DNA from 2 places in the Cytobacillus sp. FSL M8-0252 genome. Region 2 is predicted to be linked to the other one. Evidence: predicted binding sites of a transcription regulator. Region 2 holds the regulator's gene; the other holds the start of a gene.
What was found. Region 2 encodes Rex, which represses fermentation and respiration genes when NADH is low (regulators of the CRP and FNR family bind a similar motif). Its sites were predicted from a motif close to TTGTGAAATATTTCACAA; they were not measured.

Region 1: a site for Rex is predicted at 2,490-2,507, ahead of MKX83_RS14890 (formate/nitrite transporter family protein). Genes of this name have one in related genera too.

Annotation. Positions count from the first base shown of each region.
Region 1 covers NZ_JBBOWZ010000001.1:2,960,906-2,968,350, reverse strand. The annotation lists gene fdhF (formate dehydrogenase subunit alpha) at 1-700, opposite strand, end outside; gene MKX83_RS14900 (DUF2294 domain-containing protein) at 1,147-1,497, shown strand; gene fdhD (formate dehydrogenase accessory sulfurtransferase FdhD) at 1,512-2,303, shown strand; gene MKX83_RS14890 (formate/nitrite transporter family protein) at 2,557-3,357, shown strand; gene MKX83_RS14885 (type III polyketide synthase) at 3,765-4,850, shown strand; gene MKX83_RS14880 (isoprenylcysteine carboxyl methyltransferase family protein) at 4,856-5,407, shown strand; gene MKX83_RS14875 (hypothetical protein) at 5,426-5,599, shown strand; gene MKX83_RS14870 (dynamin family protein) at 5,794-7,445, shown strand, end outside.
Region 2 covers NZ_JBBOWZ010000001.1:535,971-543,415, reverse strand. The annotation lists gene groL (chaperonin GroEL) at 1-984, opposite strand, end outside; gene groES (co-chaperone GroES) at 1,045-1,329, opposite strand; gene MKX83_RS02875 (CPBP family intramembrane glutamic endopeptidase) at 1,597-2,325, shown strand; gene MKX83_RS02870 (DUF4305 domain-containing protein) at 2,332-2,535, shown strand; gene MKX83_RS02865 (redox-sensing transcriptional repressor Rex) at 2,565-3,203, opposite strand; gene moaC (cyclic pyranopterin monophosphate synthase MoaC) at 3,227-3,709, opposite strand; gene MKX83_RS02855 (ABC-F family ATP-binding cassette domain-containing protein) at 3,853-5,778, shown strand; gene tsaD (tRNA (adenosine(37)-N6)-threonylcarbamoyltransferase complex transferase subunit TsaD) at 6,063-7,085, opposite strand; gene rimI (ribosomal protein S18-alanine N-acetyltransferase) at 7,082-7,445, opposite strand, start outside.

The DNA of each region.
Region 1 (7,445 bases), 2.4 Mb from region 2:
GGTCAATCATTGGTGTCATGATCTCATCATCAATCTTTGTCATGAAACCTGCATTACCGAGCATTGATTTTTCCATTAAGGCATTACATGGACAAACCGTTACACATTGTCCGCATGAAACACATGACGATTCATCAATGGATACACCTTGGTCCCAAATAACTCTTGGTCTTTCTCTTTCCCAATCAATTGAAAGTGTTTCATTTACTTGTAGACTTTGACAAATCTCAACACATTGTCCACAGGCAATACATTGATTTGGATCATAACGATAGAAAGGATGCGACATATCGACAGCCGATTTATCTTCTTTAGGCGTATAAGGATACTTTTGATGCTCAATCTCTAATAATTCAGCTGTATTATGGACTTTACAGTTGCCGTTATTATTATCACAAACTGTACAATACAGTAAATGGTTTTCTAAAATACGGTCCATTGCTTCTGTTTGTGCCTCTTTGGCACGGTTGGAGCTTAAGCTAACACTCATACCACTTTCTGCTACAGTCGAGCATGAGCGCATAAGTTGACCATTTACTTCTACAATACATGTGTCACATGTTTGTATTGGGTCAACCTCTGGTAAATAACAAATCTGTGGATGTTCAATTTGATTTTGATTAATGATTTGGAGAATGGTTTGCCCCTCATGCCCCTCATAATCCACACCATTAATTGTAATGTTTACATTGGAAGTCAATTTTGTTTCCCCCTTACACTTGATCAAACAATGGTTTAAAGAGAATAAAGTGAGTGTTTCTGCTTAAACCAATAAAAAAACCACCATGTACTATACCGCTTTCAAAAAGCGAGCATAATCCATGGTGGAATAGTTAAATAACAACGCTTGCTATTATACCAATCCATACCATTTTTAGTATGTAGAAAGTACCATTGATAGAGAGACAACATGAAAATATTACCCCTCCAACAATTCCACTAGTTATTATAGCGCTAAAAATTAAATTTAACAATAATGAATTTAATCTTATAACGATTACAGTCCAATAGGGTAATTTTGGTATTGTGAAACAGTGAAGCAATCATCGTGCAATTTTTTTCCTATTTGCAGCCCCTTTCATTTTTTTTAAGCATGTACTATGATTATACAATTGAGACAGAATCTTATATAAAGGGGTAAAGAAGATGTCAAAAATGGTGCATGAGTTTAATGATATCATTCGTAAATTAAGAAAAGACTTATTTGGTAAGGGACCGGAGAAAATCCACACAGTGTTTGTAGAGAATATGGCCGTTTCGACTTTATACGGTAATCTCACACCGACAGAACAATTTATTTCTCGTACAGAAGATGGCAAAGAAATGGTGCATTCAGCAAGAACAAAAATGATTCAAGATGTATATGCAGAAGGTACGCCAGAAGGAATGGAAGAATTGGTCGGTGCGACGCTGTTACATTTGTTTTCTGATATTAAAGTGGAAGAGAATATGGCGATATCTGTATTTGTATTCGATAAAAATATCATAGATTCATAGAAAGAGGAGAAAAGATGAAGCAAGTGGAAACGAGTCGTAAAATCATACGAGTGACTGGAAATAAAGTTGAAAAAATGGAAGATACCATTGTTACCGAATATGCAGTAACGGTTAAGCTGAATGGAGAAGAGCTAGTCACAATGGTATGTACACCAGAATATATTGAGGACATGGTGATAGGTTATCTTGCATCAGAAGGTATCATAAGATCTTACAAGCATATTAAAGATATATGGGTACAAGAAAAGGAAGGGTTCGTTCATGTTACAACAGATCGTACAAATCCTTATATACAAAACTTCCAAAATAAAAGATATATTACTTCTTGTTGTGGTATGAGTAGACAAGGCTTTGTTTTTGTTAATGATGCATTAACAGCTAAGAAAATGGAAGATGTTAATATTCGATTAACTGTCAATGAATGTAATCAGTTAATGGAACAATTACAAGCGTCTGCGACTACATTTAAACAAACAGGTGGTGTACATAGCGCTGCGCTTTGTGACAAAAATGGGATATTATTAAGCAGAATGGATATTGGTAGGCATAATGCGCTTGATAAGATATATGGTTATAGTTTAAGAGAGGGCATCAGCATGAAAGGGAAGATTATTGTTTTCACAGGAAGAATCTCCTCAGAAATACTTTTAAAGGTAGCAAAAATTGGTTGTGAAATGATTCTCTCAAAATCTGCACCAACAGAGTTTGCTTTGCGCTCAGCAGAGGAATTAGGAATTACGACTGTTGGATTTATTCGTAATGGCAACATGAATATATATACTTATCCTGAACGAATCCTATTATAAAAAGAAATACTTCGCTACACGAAAAAAATAAAAAATAGTCTAGTAAAATTTTTTGTTTTTTGGTAGCATATAGTTTGCAATGGGTAAATGGAAGTAAGGCAAGCACTGTTTTATTTCTTTTTACAAACAATATAAATATGATGACTGATACTTCTGTAGGGGATTGCAGAAGGGTTAGGCAGCATTCTTTGAAATCCTTTACAAAAGTAAGGGATGTCTGAATGCTGCCTTTTTTATTTAGGGGGTAGTTAGAATGGGATTTAGTAAACCGCAAGAAATTATGGAACAGACGATTGCAACAGGTGTTGCAAAAACGAAAATACCACTTTTGTCGCTGTTGGTTTTAGGCTTTTTAGGTGGGGCATTTATTGCACTAGGATTTTTATTAGACATTCGTGTTATTGGGAATTTACCGGCAGAGTGGGGAAGTTTCGGATCGTTTTTAGGTGCAGCAGTTTTCCCTTTAGGCCTTGTATTAGTAGTATTGGCTGGGGCTGAATTAATTACAGGTAACATGATGTCAGTTGCGAGTGCTTTGTTCTCAAAGAGAATTAGTCTTGGGCAATTATTGAATAATTGGTTTTGGGTGTTATTATCCAATTTTGTAGGGGCACTGTTTGTTGCTTATTTCTTTGGACATGTCGTTGGATTAACAGAGACAGGTCCATACCTTGATAAAACAGTAGCGATTGCTGGTGCAAAAATTGATGATACATTCTTACAAACATTTGTTTCAGCGATTGGTTGTAACTGGCTCGTATGCCTAGCTGTTTGGTTAGCTTATGGTGCTCATGATTTTGCAGGTAAAATTTTGGCTATTTGGTTCCCGGTGATGGCATTTGTTGCGATTGGATTCCAGCACGTTGTTGCCAACATGTTCGTTATTCCAGCTGCGATTTTTGCAGGTTCGTTTACTTGGGTAGATTTCATTGGCAATATAATACCTGCCTTTTTAGGTAATGTAGTTGGAGGGGCTGTGTTTGTTGGCCTAGCTTACTTTGTCTCTTATAAACCAAAAAATGAAACAAAATCTCAGTTGAAAAAAGCTTCATAATAGAAGCACATTCATCATAGCTTACATAAAATAATCTATTAGAGATATTGGATGTGAGCAAATGCAGCAATATTATTGTGATTATTGTAAAACGCTATATAAAGAACAAGGAGTTTGTCGTGTCTGTGGTCAAATCATTGATAAAACGATTATCATTGATGTGCATAAGCAAGGCAATAAATAAGCAATTATAATTGGTAAAGTTTGCGTAATGCCAAGAGAGCCACTTTAAGATATGATAAAAGGGCACAGCAACTCCTTCAAAACACATCTTTCTGAGCCGAATGAGATAACTCATTCGGCTTTTTTTTATGCAAAAAATGAACGAGAAAGATTAAAAACCATCAATGCATAAATATCCTTATTAAGGAAAAAATACCCGTACATAGACAGAAAGGGAGTTCCTTATGCCAGCTATTTTATCTATCTCAGAAGTACCCCCATCAAATGAAATTACTCAAAATGAAGTGGTAGCATTTGCACGCCACTTATTTGGGCAATCTTTCAAAGATATCGATCGTTTATTAAAAGTATTTCAAAACGGACAAATTGAAAAACGTCATTTTGCCAAAGAACTAGATTGGTTTAAAGAGGACCATAGCTTTGCTGATAAAAATGATGCCTTCATTGAAACGGGAGTAAAACTTGGGTGTGAGGCGATTGAAAAGTGTTTAACAACGAGGGAGTTTCTAAATCAACCTATTAAGTATCAAGAGATAGATGCGATTTTTACGATTACTAGCTCAGGTTTAGCTACACCATCGCTTGAGGCAAGAATAATGAATCTATTACCCTTTTCTGAGCAAACAAAAAGGATCCCAATATGGGGCTTAGGCTGTGCAGGTGGTGCATCGGGTTTATCAAGGGCTTATGAATATTGCTTAGCTTATCCAAAAGCAAAGGTTTTAGTATTAACAATTGAATTATGCAGTTTAACTTTTCAAAGAAATGATCGCTCTAAGAGTAATCTTGTTGGTACTTCTTTATTTGCTGATGGTGTTGCCTGTGCATTAATCGCTGGTGATGAAAGTGGTTATCAAAAATATCAGAAATTGCCTGCCATCCCCCATATATACGGGACACAATCAACGACAAAAAAGGATTCGCTTGATGTAATGGGTTGGGACGTAAAGGATGATGGTTTATATGTCATATTCTCAAGAGATATTCCCACAATTATTGAAGGCTGGCTGAAGCCAAATGTACAGACATTCTTAAATCAATTCTCATTACAAATAACCGATTTGCAACATTTTATTGCTCATCCAGGTGGAAAAAAAGTGATTGATGCTTATCAAGCGTCTTTACAAATTCCTGCTGAGATGACCGCCACTTCACTTGACGTTCTAAGGGAGTTCGGCAATATGTCATCAAGCACAATATTATATGTTTTGCGAAGGTTTTTTCTCCTTGGAAAAAAGGATGATATAGGTTTGGCAACTGCCTTAGGGCCGGGTTTTAGCTCGGAATTACTTTTATTAAAATGGAGGTGAATTAAATGTTTTTTTATTTTCTTCTATTTGTTATTTCTCAACGGTGTATCGAGTTAATCGTCGCAAGATTCAATGAGGATTGGATGAAAAAAAGAGGTGGCATTGAATTTGGTCAAAGTCATTATCCACTAATCGTTATGGTACATAGTTTGTTTTTTATTGTTTTAACAGTTGAGGTAATTGTGTTCGGTAAAGGATTATCTCCTTATTGGTATTATTTACTGCCGTTATTTATACTCACACAAGTGATAAGAATATGGGCGTTATCTTCCTTAGGGAGGTTCTGGAATACAAAGATTATTGTTTTACCCAAAGCAAAAGTGGTAACTAAAGGACCATACCGTTGGCTAAAGCACCCAAACTATACAGTCGTTGCAATGGAGTTTCTTATTATGCCTCTATTGTTTCAAGCTTACTATACTGCCCTGGTTTTCACTCTGTTAAATTTCTTTATTTTAGCCATTCGTATTCCAGTTGAGGAAGAAGCATTAAAAGCATTAACGAAATATGAAGAAGCGTTTCCTATGAAGAGAGATGAAGAAATAGGAAAAATTTGAAAAAGGTTTATTTTAGTATTGAAAATCATTCTCGATTATGATAAATTATTAATTGAAGATGATACTTATTCTCAATTAATGAAAGGCGTGATACATTTGACAGCTCTTTTTGTGGTTGGCACTATCGCTGTTTATGGTGCAGTAATGAAATATGTGTTGAATGGTGTTACAAAGTCAGAAGCAAAATCTTAAATTAGCGTTTACCCCTTTATTACATATAGGAAGAAGCCTTAGTGAGTGAGGCTTCTTCTTTTTTTTGGTGAAAATACCAATTTTCATAACGAAAGGTTCACTTTACCCCATATTTATAATATATTAATACCTATATAGGAAAAAAGCTTGCGCAATTATAATAGTAGTAAATTGATGTGACAAGGGGATTAATTATGGTTCAAACAGTGGGTAAACAACTTAGTCAAAATGAATTAATTGAAAGAATAGCAGCATTATCATTGTTTTTTGAACAAAATGGAGATAATGTTTCTGCTTCAAGAGCAAGAGACCTCGTCTATAAATTACGAGATTCACAATACGCGATTGCATTTTGTGGACATTTCTCTGCGGGTAAATCGAGCATGATCAATAAAATTGTGGGAGAAAACTTACTGCCATCCAGCCCTATCCCAACAAGTGCGAATTTAGTTAAAGTGAAATCTGGAGAGGATTATGCCAAGGTGTATCTTAAGGAAGGGATGCCAAAGCTCTATCCTGCACCTTATGATTATGAAAAAATTAAAAAATATAGTAAAGATGGAGACCTCATTCATACTGTAGAAATTAGCCATTCGGAAACAAATTTGCCAAAAGATACGGTTATTATGGATACACCAGGAATTGATTCAACAGATGATGCGCATAGAATTGCTACTGAGTCGGCTCTACATTTAGCTGATATGGTCTTTTATGTGATGGATTATAATCATGTGCAATCAGAACTCAACTTCTTATTCACTAAAGACTTAACTGCAGCGGGTAAACAAGTATACTTAATTATCAATCAAATAGATAAGCATCGAGAAGAAGAATTAAGTTTTCAACATTTTACTGAAAGTGTAAAGGATTCTTTCGCCTCGTGGGGCGTTCAACCTGAAAGAATCTTCTATACATCGTTGAAGAAACCAGAGTTACCACATAATGATTTTTCTGCTCTTCAGAAATTCATCTACGAGCAAATTGGCCAAAAAGATAGGCTCTTACCACAATCTGTTCTTCACTCATTACAGAAATTAACTGAAGAACATTTTATCTTCTTAGAAGAAAAAGACGCTCATGACATAGCAGCTAATGAGGAAATTTTAGCAGCTCTGCCTGAAGATGAACGAGCGCTCGTATTTGAAAAGATTGAACAATTACAGTCACATAAACAAGCATTGCAGCAAAAAAAATATCAGGCAGAAATTGATTTGAATCATGATATGGAAGATATCTTAAATAATGCTTATTTAATGCCGTTTCAAACGAGAGAATTAGCTGAAAATTATTTAGAATCAATGCAACCTGGCTTTAAAGTGGGCCTATTATTTGCGAAGGCTAAAACTGAACAAGAACGAAGTACAAGGCTAAGTCTTTTATATAACGATTTAAAGGAAAAAGTCCAATCGCAAATTGAATGGCATGTGAAAGAGTTATTCTTAAAAAAATTAAAAGATGATCACATACATCATAATGAGTTACAGTCACAAGCTCAAAACATTAATATCAATATACCAGAAAGCCTGTTAAAGACAGCTATTAAAGAAGGGGCGAGGCTCTCAGGTGATTATGTTTTGCAATATACACGGGATGTGTCTGATGCTGTAAAAAAAGAAACGAAGAAACAAATAATTAACTGGAAAGAGTTGTATTTGAAAGAGTTAGAAGAGTTAGCTAATGAAAAAATTCTCGCAATGAAAGATGAATGGGATGCTTATGCTCGTTTCGGTGAGGCACTTAGTATATTAAAGGAAATTAAAGCAAAACAATCAGAGCAAAAAGCAGAAATTAAGAAACTATTGGCAGGAGAGCTAGACCATAAAAAAGTTTCAGCTTCCGTCCAAGA
Region 2 (7,445 bases):
TGTGTTTTCTTTTGTTACAACGACTTTAGAAGCGCGTCCTAGAGAGTCGATTGTAGCAGATTTAAGGTCACGACCTAGCTCTTCAGTGATTACTTCACCGCCAGTTAGGATAGCGATATCTTCAAGCATTGCTTTACGACGGTCACCGAATCCAGGCGCTTTAACAGCTACTGCATTGAATGTTCCACGTAATTTGTTCACTACTAATGTAGATAATGCTTCGCCTTCTACATCTTCAGCGATAAGAAGTAATGGTTTACCTTGTTGTACTACTTGCTCAAGTACTGGTAATACTTCTTGAATGCTTGCGATTTTTTTGTCAGTGATTAAGATGTAAGGATCATCTAATACTGCTTCCATTTTATCTGTATCTGTTACCATGTAAGCTGAGCTGTATCCACGGTCGAATTGCATACCTTCAACGATATCCATTTCTGTTGTGAATCCTTTAGATTCTTCGATTGTAATAACACCGTCGTTACCTACACGCTCCATAGCTTCAGCGATTAATTGTCCAACTTCTTCGTCAGCAGCAGAGATGGATGCTACTTGCGCAATAGACTCTTTGCCTTCGATTGGTTTAGAGATCGCTTGTAGCTCTTCAACTGCTGTAGCAACCGCTTTTTCGATCCCTTTACGGATACCCATTGGGTTTGCACCAGCTGTTACGTTTTTCAAACCTTCGCGGATCATTGCTTGCGCTAGAACCGTTGCAGTTGTTGTACCGTCACCAGCTACGTCGTTTGTTTTACTTGCTACTTCAGCAACTAGTTTCGCACCCATGTTTTCAAATGCATCTTCTAGTTCGATTTCTTTAGCAATTGTTACACCATCATTTGTAATTAATGGAGAACCGAATTTCTTCTCAAGAACCACGTTACGTCCTTTAGGTCCAAGAGTTACTTTTACTGCATCTGCAAGTGTATCCACACCACGAAGCATCGCGCGGCGAGCGTCTTCACTAAATTTAATATCTTTAGCCATTATTAAGTACCTCCTCTAATAGTTAAAAATCTTTATAATAAGTATATAGCTGTTTTTTTATTAACCGATCACAGCAAGAATGTCATTTTCACGTAAAATTAAGTATTCTGTACCTTCGTATTTCACTTCTGTTCCTGCATATTTTGAGAAGATAATAAGGTCGCCTTCTGCAACTTCTAATGCTACACGTTCACCATTTTCTAGTACACGTCCAGTACCAACTGCTACGACTTTACCTTCTTGAGGCTTTTCTTTCGCGCTATCTGGTAGTACGATACCGCTTGCAGTTTTTTCTTCCGTTTCAACAAGCTCGATAATAATTCGATCACCTAGTGGCTTCAACAAGTGAAACAACCTCCTCAATTCATTCAAAAATTATTTTATTAGCACTCGTTAGTCTTGAGTGCTAACACAATTATTATATTAATCAAAACTACTCTTTTTTGCAAGTAAGAACCTTGCAATTTTGCAAAAAAAAAATGCGAACCTCTCCATTCTATACAACTTCTATTTGTTTTATGCACTTCATAAGGATGTACTATTTGAAACTAATAGTGTTTAACAGGTAAAATAAATATTAGTGTAACTTCTTTATGAATAGGAGACTAGCCATTGAAAAAAGAGTATTGGTTTATCATTATGATTTATATAGCCATGCAATTATCAGCCATCGTTGGCGTTCCTGCCATTCTTTTTCTAGGTAATATGTTAGGATACAGCTTTGATGAGGTTGCAAAAATTGCACCGCCACTCTGGATTGTCATTAGTTTTACAATTACCCTTCTCTTAACTTTGTGGTTTTTACGGAAAGAAAGCAAAGAGATGCCAATGAGGAATCAAGCACCATTATCTACTTCTATCGGGTGGGCGATTGCAGGTATTCCGCTAGCATTTATTGCTCAAACCGTTGCAGCGAATATTGAATCAATGCTCGGCATTGAGATGGGGTCAGACAATACACAGCAAATTATGTCTTTAATTGAAACGTCTGCTATTGTGATTCTCGTCGTTTCTATTATTGGTCCGATATTAGAAGAGATCATTTTCAGGAAAATCATTTTTGGTTCCTTGCATAAACGATTGAACTTCTTTTTATCAGCACTAATTAGTTCATTAATTTTCTCTCTCGCGCATGGGGAAATTGAGCACTTACTTCTTTATGCAGCGATGGGCTTTACGTTCGCGTTTTTATATGTAAAAACCAATCGTATTCTCGTACCGATCATTGCTCATGTAGCAATGAATACCTTTGTCGTTGTGATTCAATTGAATATGGATAAGCTAGAAAAATATATGACAGAATTAGAAACGGTACAAATGATTTTTAGCAGATTAGGATGATGTTAGATGAGAACACCTTTGTTCACAGGGATTATCTCCCTTCTTTTTGGATTTGTATTTATTTATTTTGCAATTATTAACCTTCAAAACGGTGGAGGTTGGGGATTTTTAACGATCTTCATTTTGATTTTTGCCACTTTTGATATTGGTGGCGGGATTAAATTAATCGCTATGCATTATCGTATGAAAAAGAAAGAGGATAAAAAATAGAGCTGACTCCATGCGGGTCAGCTCCTTTTTTATGATGGATAGTGTTTTAAGAAGTATACTAATGATTGCAATTCGACCGCCAAATCAATATGATGGATGCGAATATGGGAAGGAACCGTTAACCGCGCTGGCGTAAAGTTCAAGATTCCCTTTACATGACTTTTAACGATTCGATCCGTAATTGGTTGTGCCGCATGAGACGGTACAGTCAAAATGACAACTTGAATATGGTGCTCATCAATCAACTTTTCTAGGTCATCTAAATGACGGACAGGTACCTCTCCTACAGACGTGCCAACCCTACTTTCTGAAACATCAAATGCCACTTCAATCTTTGTATTATTATTTTTTAAAAAATTATAATTTAAAAACGCTGTACCTAGATTCCCTACACCAATTAACGCTACCTTTGTCACTTCATCTTGATCGAGTGTCTTACGGAAAAATCCTAATAAGTAATTTACGTTATATCCGTAACCTTTTTTCCCTAAAGCACCGAAATAGGAGAAATCTCGTCGAATTGTTGCAGAATCTACTTTCACCGCTTCACTTAATTCTGCTGAAGAAACTCGCTGCTTTCCTGATGCGTGTAAATTTTTCAAAAAACGATAATACAAAGGCAATCGCTTAGCCGTTGCTTGAGGGATTTTCGTTGATTCATTGGACATAGGCTCCACTCCATTCCATTTACTTAAGCCCTTCTAAAATCACCGTTTTTACCACCGGTTTTCTCTACTAAATATGTTGGTCCTATTACCATGCCTTTATCTACTGCTTTGCACATATCATATACCGTTAAAGCGGTAGCTGTAGCAGCTGTCAACGCTTCCATTTCTACTCCGGTATGCCCATTTGTTTTCACTGTACAATCAATATGTAATACATACTGATCCTCTACCTCTTCCCAATTGAAAGATATATCAATTCCGGTTAAGGCGAGTGGATGACACATCGGGATGATATCAGATGTCTTTTTCGCAGCCATAATACCTGCCACTTGAGCAACAGCCAGCACATCTCCCTTTTTCATCGTGCCATCAGTAATCTTCTGATAGATTTCTTGATTTAGCTCAATACTACTATGAGCAATTGCTGTACGGGCAGTTTGTGGTTTTTCACTCACATCCACCATCTTCGCTCTGCCTTCTTCATTAAAATGTGTAAATTCAGCCATTCATAACACCTCACATGAAAATGATACACTATTTTGATTCATCTGTGTAATGTAGTTTTTTATATATTCTATCCAAATAGTGACTTTATTGCCGAACCTCACCTGATTAAGGTACACTATCACTATAACAGAGGTGAAATATAATGATATTATTACAGGTTAATCAGCTTTCGAAAAGTTTTGTGGCTGATCCTATATTAATGAATATAAAGCTTGAAGTACAAACGAGAGACCGCATTGCATTAGTTGGACGTAATGGTGCGGGAAAATCAACTCTTTTAAAAATTATTGCTGGACATATGTCCTATGATTCCGGTGAAATTATTCAATCGAAAGAAACCAAAATCGGTTATCTTGCACAAAATACAGGACTAGAATCTGAACTATCTATTTGGGACGAAATGCTTACCGTGTTTGATTATTTGCGCAAACAAGAGAAGGAACTGCGCTTACTAGAAACACAGATGGGCGATGCAACACTCATCGAAAACAGTGAAGCTTACGATAAAATTTTAAAAACCTATGATCAAATGCAAGTCAACTTTAAAGAACAAGGTGGCTATCAATACGAGGCAGACATTCGTTCTGTACTACATGGCCTTAATTTTCAATCGTTTAGCTATGATACAAAAATTTCTGCATTAAGCGGGGGGCAAAGGACGCGACTTGCACTTGCGAAATTATTGTTAACCAAACCTGATTTACTGATTTTAGATGAGCCGACCAACCATTTAGATATTGAAACATTGTCATGGCTAGAGCAGTATCTTAGTGGTTATGATGGTGCTATTTTAATTGTCTCACATGACCGCTATTTCTTAGATAAAGTCGTCAACCAGGTATATGAACTATCACGTAACCATATTAAAAAATACGTTGGTAACTACAGCAAATATCTTGACCAAAAAGCAGCGAATTATGAACGTGACTTGAAAATGTATGAAAAACAACAAGAAGAAATTGCGAAACTAGAAGACTTTGTTCAACGCAACCTTGCCCGTGCTTCGACAACAAAGCGTGCACAAAGCCGGCGCAAGCAGCTTGAGAAGATGGAGCGAATGGATCGTCCCCAAGGGGATGAGAAATCAGCGACATTCGGCTTTCAAATTGATCGTCAATCAGGCAATGATGTGCTAACCGCTGACTCTTTAGCAATTGGCTATCAAGAAGAAAAGATCAGTGATCACATTTCATTTCGCATGTCTCGAGGCGATTCCATTGCTTTAGTAGGTCCCAATGGTATAGGAAAGTCGACTTTATTGAAGACCCTTGTAGACAAGCTACCTGCTTTAGGTGGCACGTTTCAATATGGCTCAAATATCCGCATTGGCTATTACGACCAACAGCAAGCTGATTTGAGTTCAAATAAAACCGTATTAAACGAGCTCTGGGATGATTACCCCCTCATGCCTGAAAAAGATGTCCGTACCGTGTTAGGTAACTTCCTCTTCTCTGGAGATGATGTCCTGAAAATTGTCTCTACATTGAGTGGTGGAGAAAAAGCACGATTAGCACTAGCTAAGTTGATGTTGCAAAGAGCAAATGTCCTCATACTAGATGAGCCGACCAACCATTTAGACCTTGATAGTAAAGAAATTCTTGAAAATGCACTAATTGAGTTTCCAGGTACGCTCCTCTTTGTCTCTCATGACCGCTATTTTATTAATAGGATCGCAACAAAGGTGATTGAGTTATCAACAAGTGGAGCAACGGAATTTTTAGGGGATTATGATTACTATGTGGATAAAAAAGCGGAAATTGAAGAAATAGAGCTTTTTGAATCAGCAGACCTGCCACAAGAAAGTATCACTAAACCAGAAAAGCAAAGTTATCAACAAGATAAAGAAGCGAAGAAACTAGAAAGACAACGAAAAAGAAGGCTGACAGAAATTGAACAGTTAATCGAAGAGTTAGAAGCGCAAATTGAAACTTACGATGAACAACTCTGTGACCCTGAAATCTTCCAGGACCACGAGAAAGTCCTCGAGATTACAACTAAAAATGAGGCTATAAAAGCACAACTCGAGCAGTTACTTGAAGAATGGAGCGAATTGGGAGATTTAATGTAATTAAACGTAGCTGGGGATAATTTAATTATCCCCAGCTTTTCTTTCTACAAGTAAATTGTCCACATTTTTATTCACAGCACAAACGGATTAACAATAGGTGAAACAACACTTTTCCACATTATCCACAATTTTTATGATACTTATCAACAAAAACTCTGAAAATTTTAATATTATCCACAATATGATATGCCACCAAGACTATACTTGATATTGTGAATAACTTTCTGTCATCACTAAAATAAAAGACTAGTGAATAGATGATCATGATTCACTAGTCTTCATTATTATTGTTGAAACTGTATATCTAACCCCGGGTTTGCATTCATACTCATATCTGAGAACATCCCTTTTTCGAACATAATTGCCCCCACTGCAGCAATCATCGCTGCATTATCTGTGCATAAATGTAATGGTGGAATGACTAAGTCTATCTCTTCCTTATTCTTAAAGGTCTCTGTTAATGCTTCACGAAGTCCTTTATTTGCTGCAACGCCACCTGCTAATAGTAATTGTTTCACATCATATGCCTCTACTGCTTTTAAGGTCTTGGTCACTAATACCTCAATGACGCTTTCTTGAAAGCTCGCTGCTAAATCCTCTGGTAAGATGGTCTCTCCACGTTGTTCAGCATTATGCACTGTGTTGATAACGGCAGACTTCAATCCACTGAAACTAAAATCAAAGGAGCCTTCTTCTAGCCACGCACGAGGAAGCTTAATTGTCGCTTCTCCTTCATGGGCAAGGCGATCAATATGTGGCCCACCTGGATATGGCATATTTAGAACTCGCGCTACTTTATCATATGCTTCTCCAGCAGCATCATCACGTGTTTCGCCAATAACTTCAAAATCACCATGTGCTTTCATATAAACGAGCTCTGTATGGCCCCCGGAAACGACTAATGCAAGCGCCGGGAAAGTCATTTCTTTAATTAAGCGATTGGCATAAATATGCCCTGCTATATGGTGCACCCCAATAAGTGGCTTTTGATGAGCAAAGGCAATCGCCTTCGCTGCATTTACACCGACAAGTAAGGCACCCACTAACCCTGGACCTTCTGTCACAGCAACTGCATCGATATCGTTCATCGTCATACTCGCTTTATTTAACGCTTCTTCTAACACAATGGTCATTTGTTCTACATGATGCCTTGAAGCGATTTCTGGTACAACCCCGCCAAACCTTTTATGACTTTCAATTTGAGAAGCGACAACATTAGCGATGATCTCTCTACCATTTTTAATGATGGCTACTGCTGTTTCATCACAGCTTGTTTCTATCCCTAATATATATTGATCTTTTTTCATTTTATATTCACCCACATTACTAAAGCATCTTCATGATTATCCGAATAATAATTTTTTCTAATTCCGCCTTCTTGAAAACCTAGCTTGCTATACAACCGTCTTGCTATCATGTTACTCACCCTTACTTCTAGGGTCATTTTAAGGGCACCCATTTCTTTTACAACATCCATCAGCTGGACCATTAACGCCTCGCCAAGTTTCTTCCCTCTATATCTGGGTAGTATCGCTACATTTGTTACATGGGCCTCGTCGGTAACCACCCATGCCCCACCGTATCCTATCAATTCTTCTCCGTCTTCTAATACAACGTAGACCGAGAATTGGTTTAATGTCATTTCATTATAAAAGGCCTCTCTACTC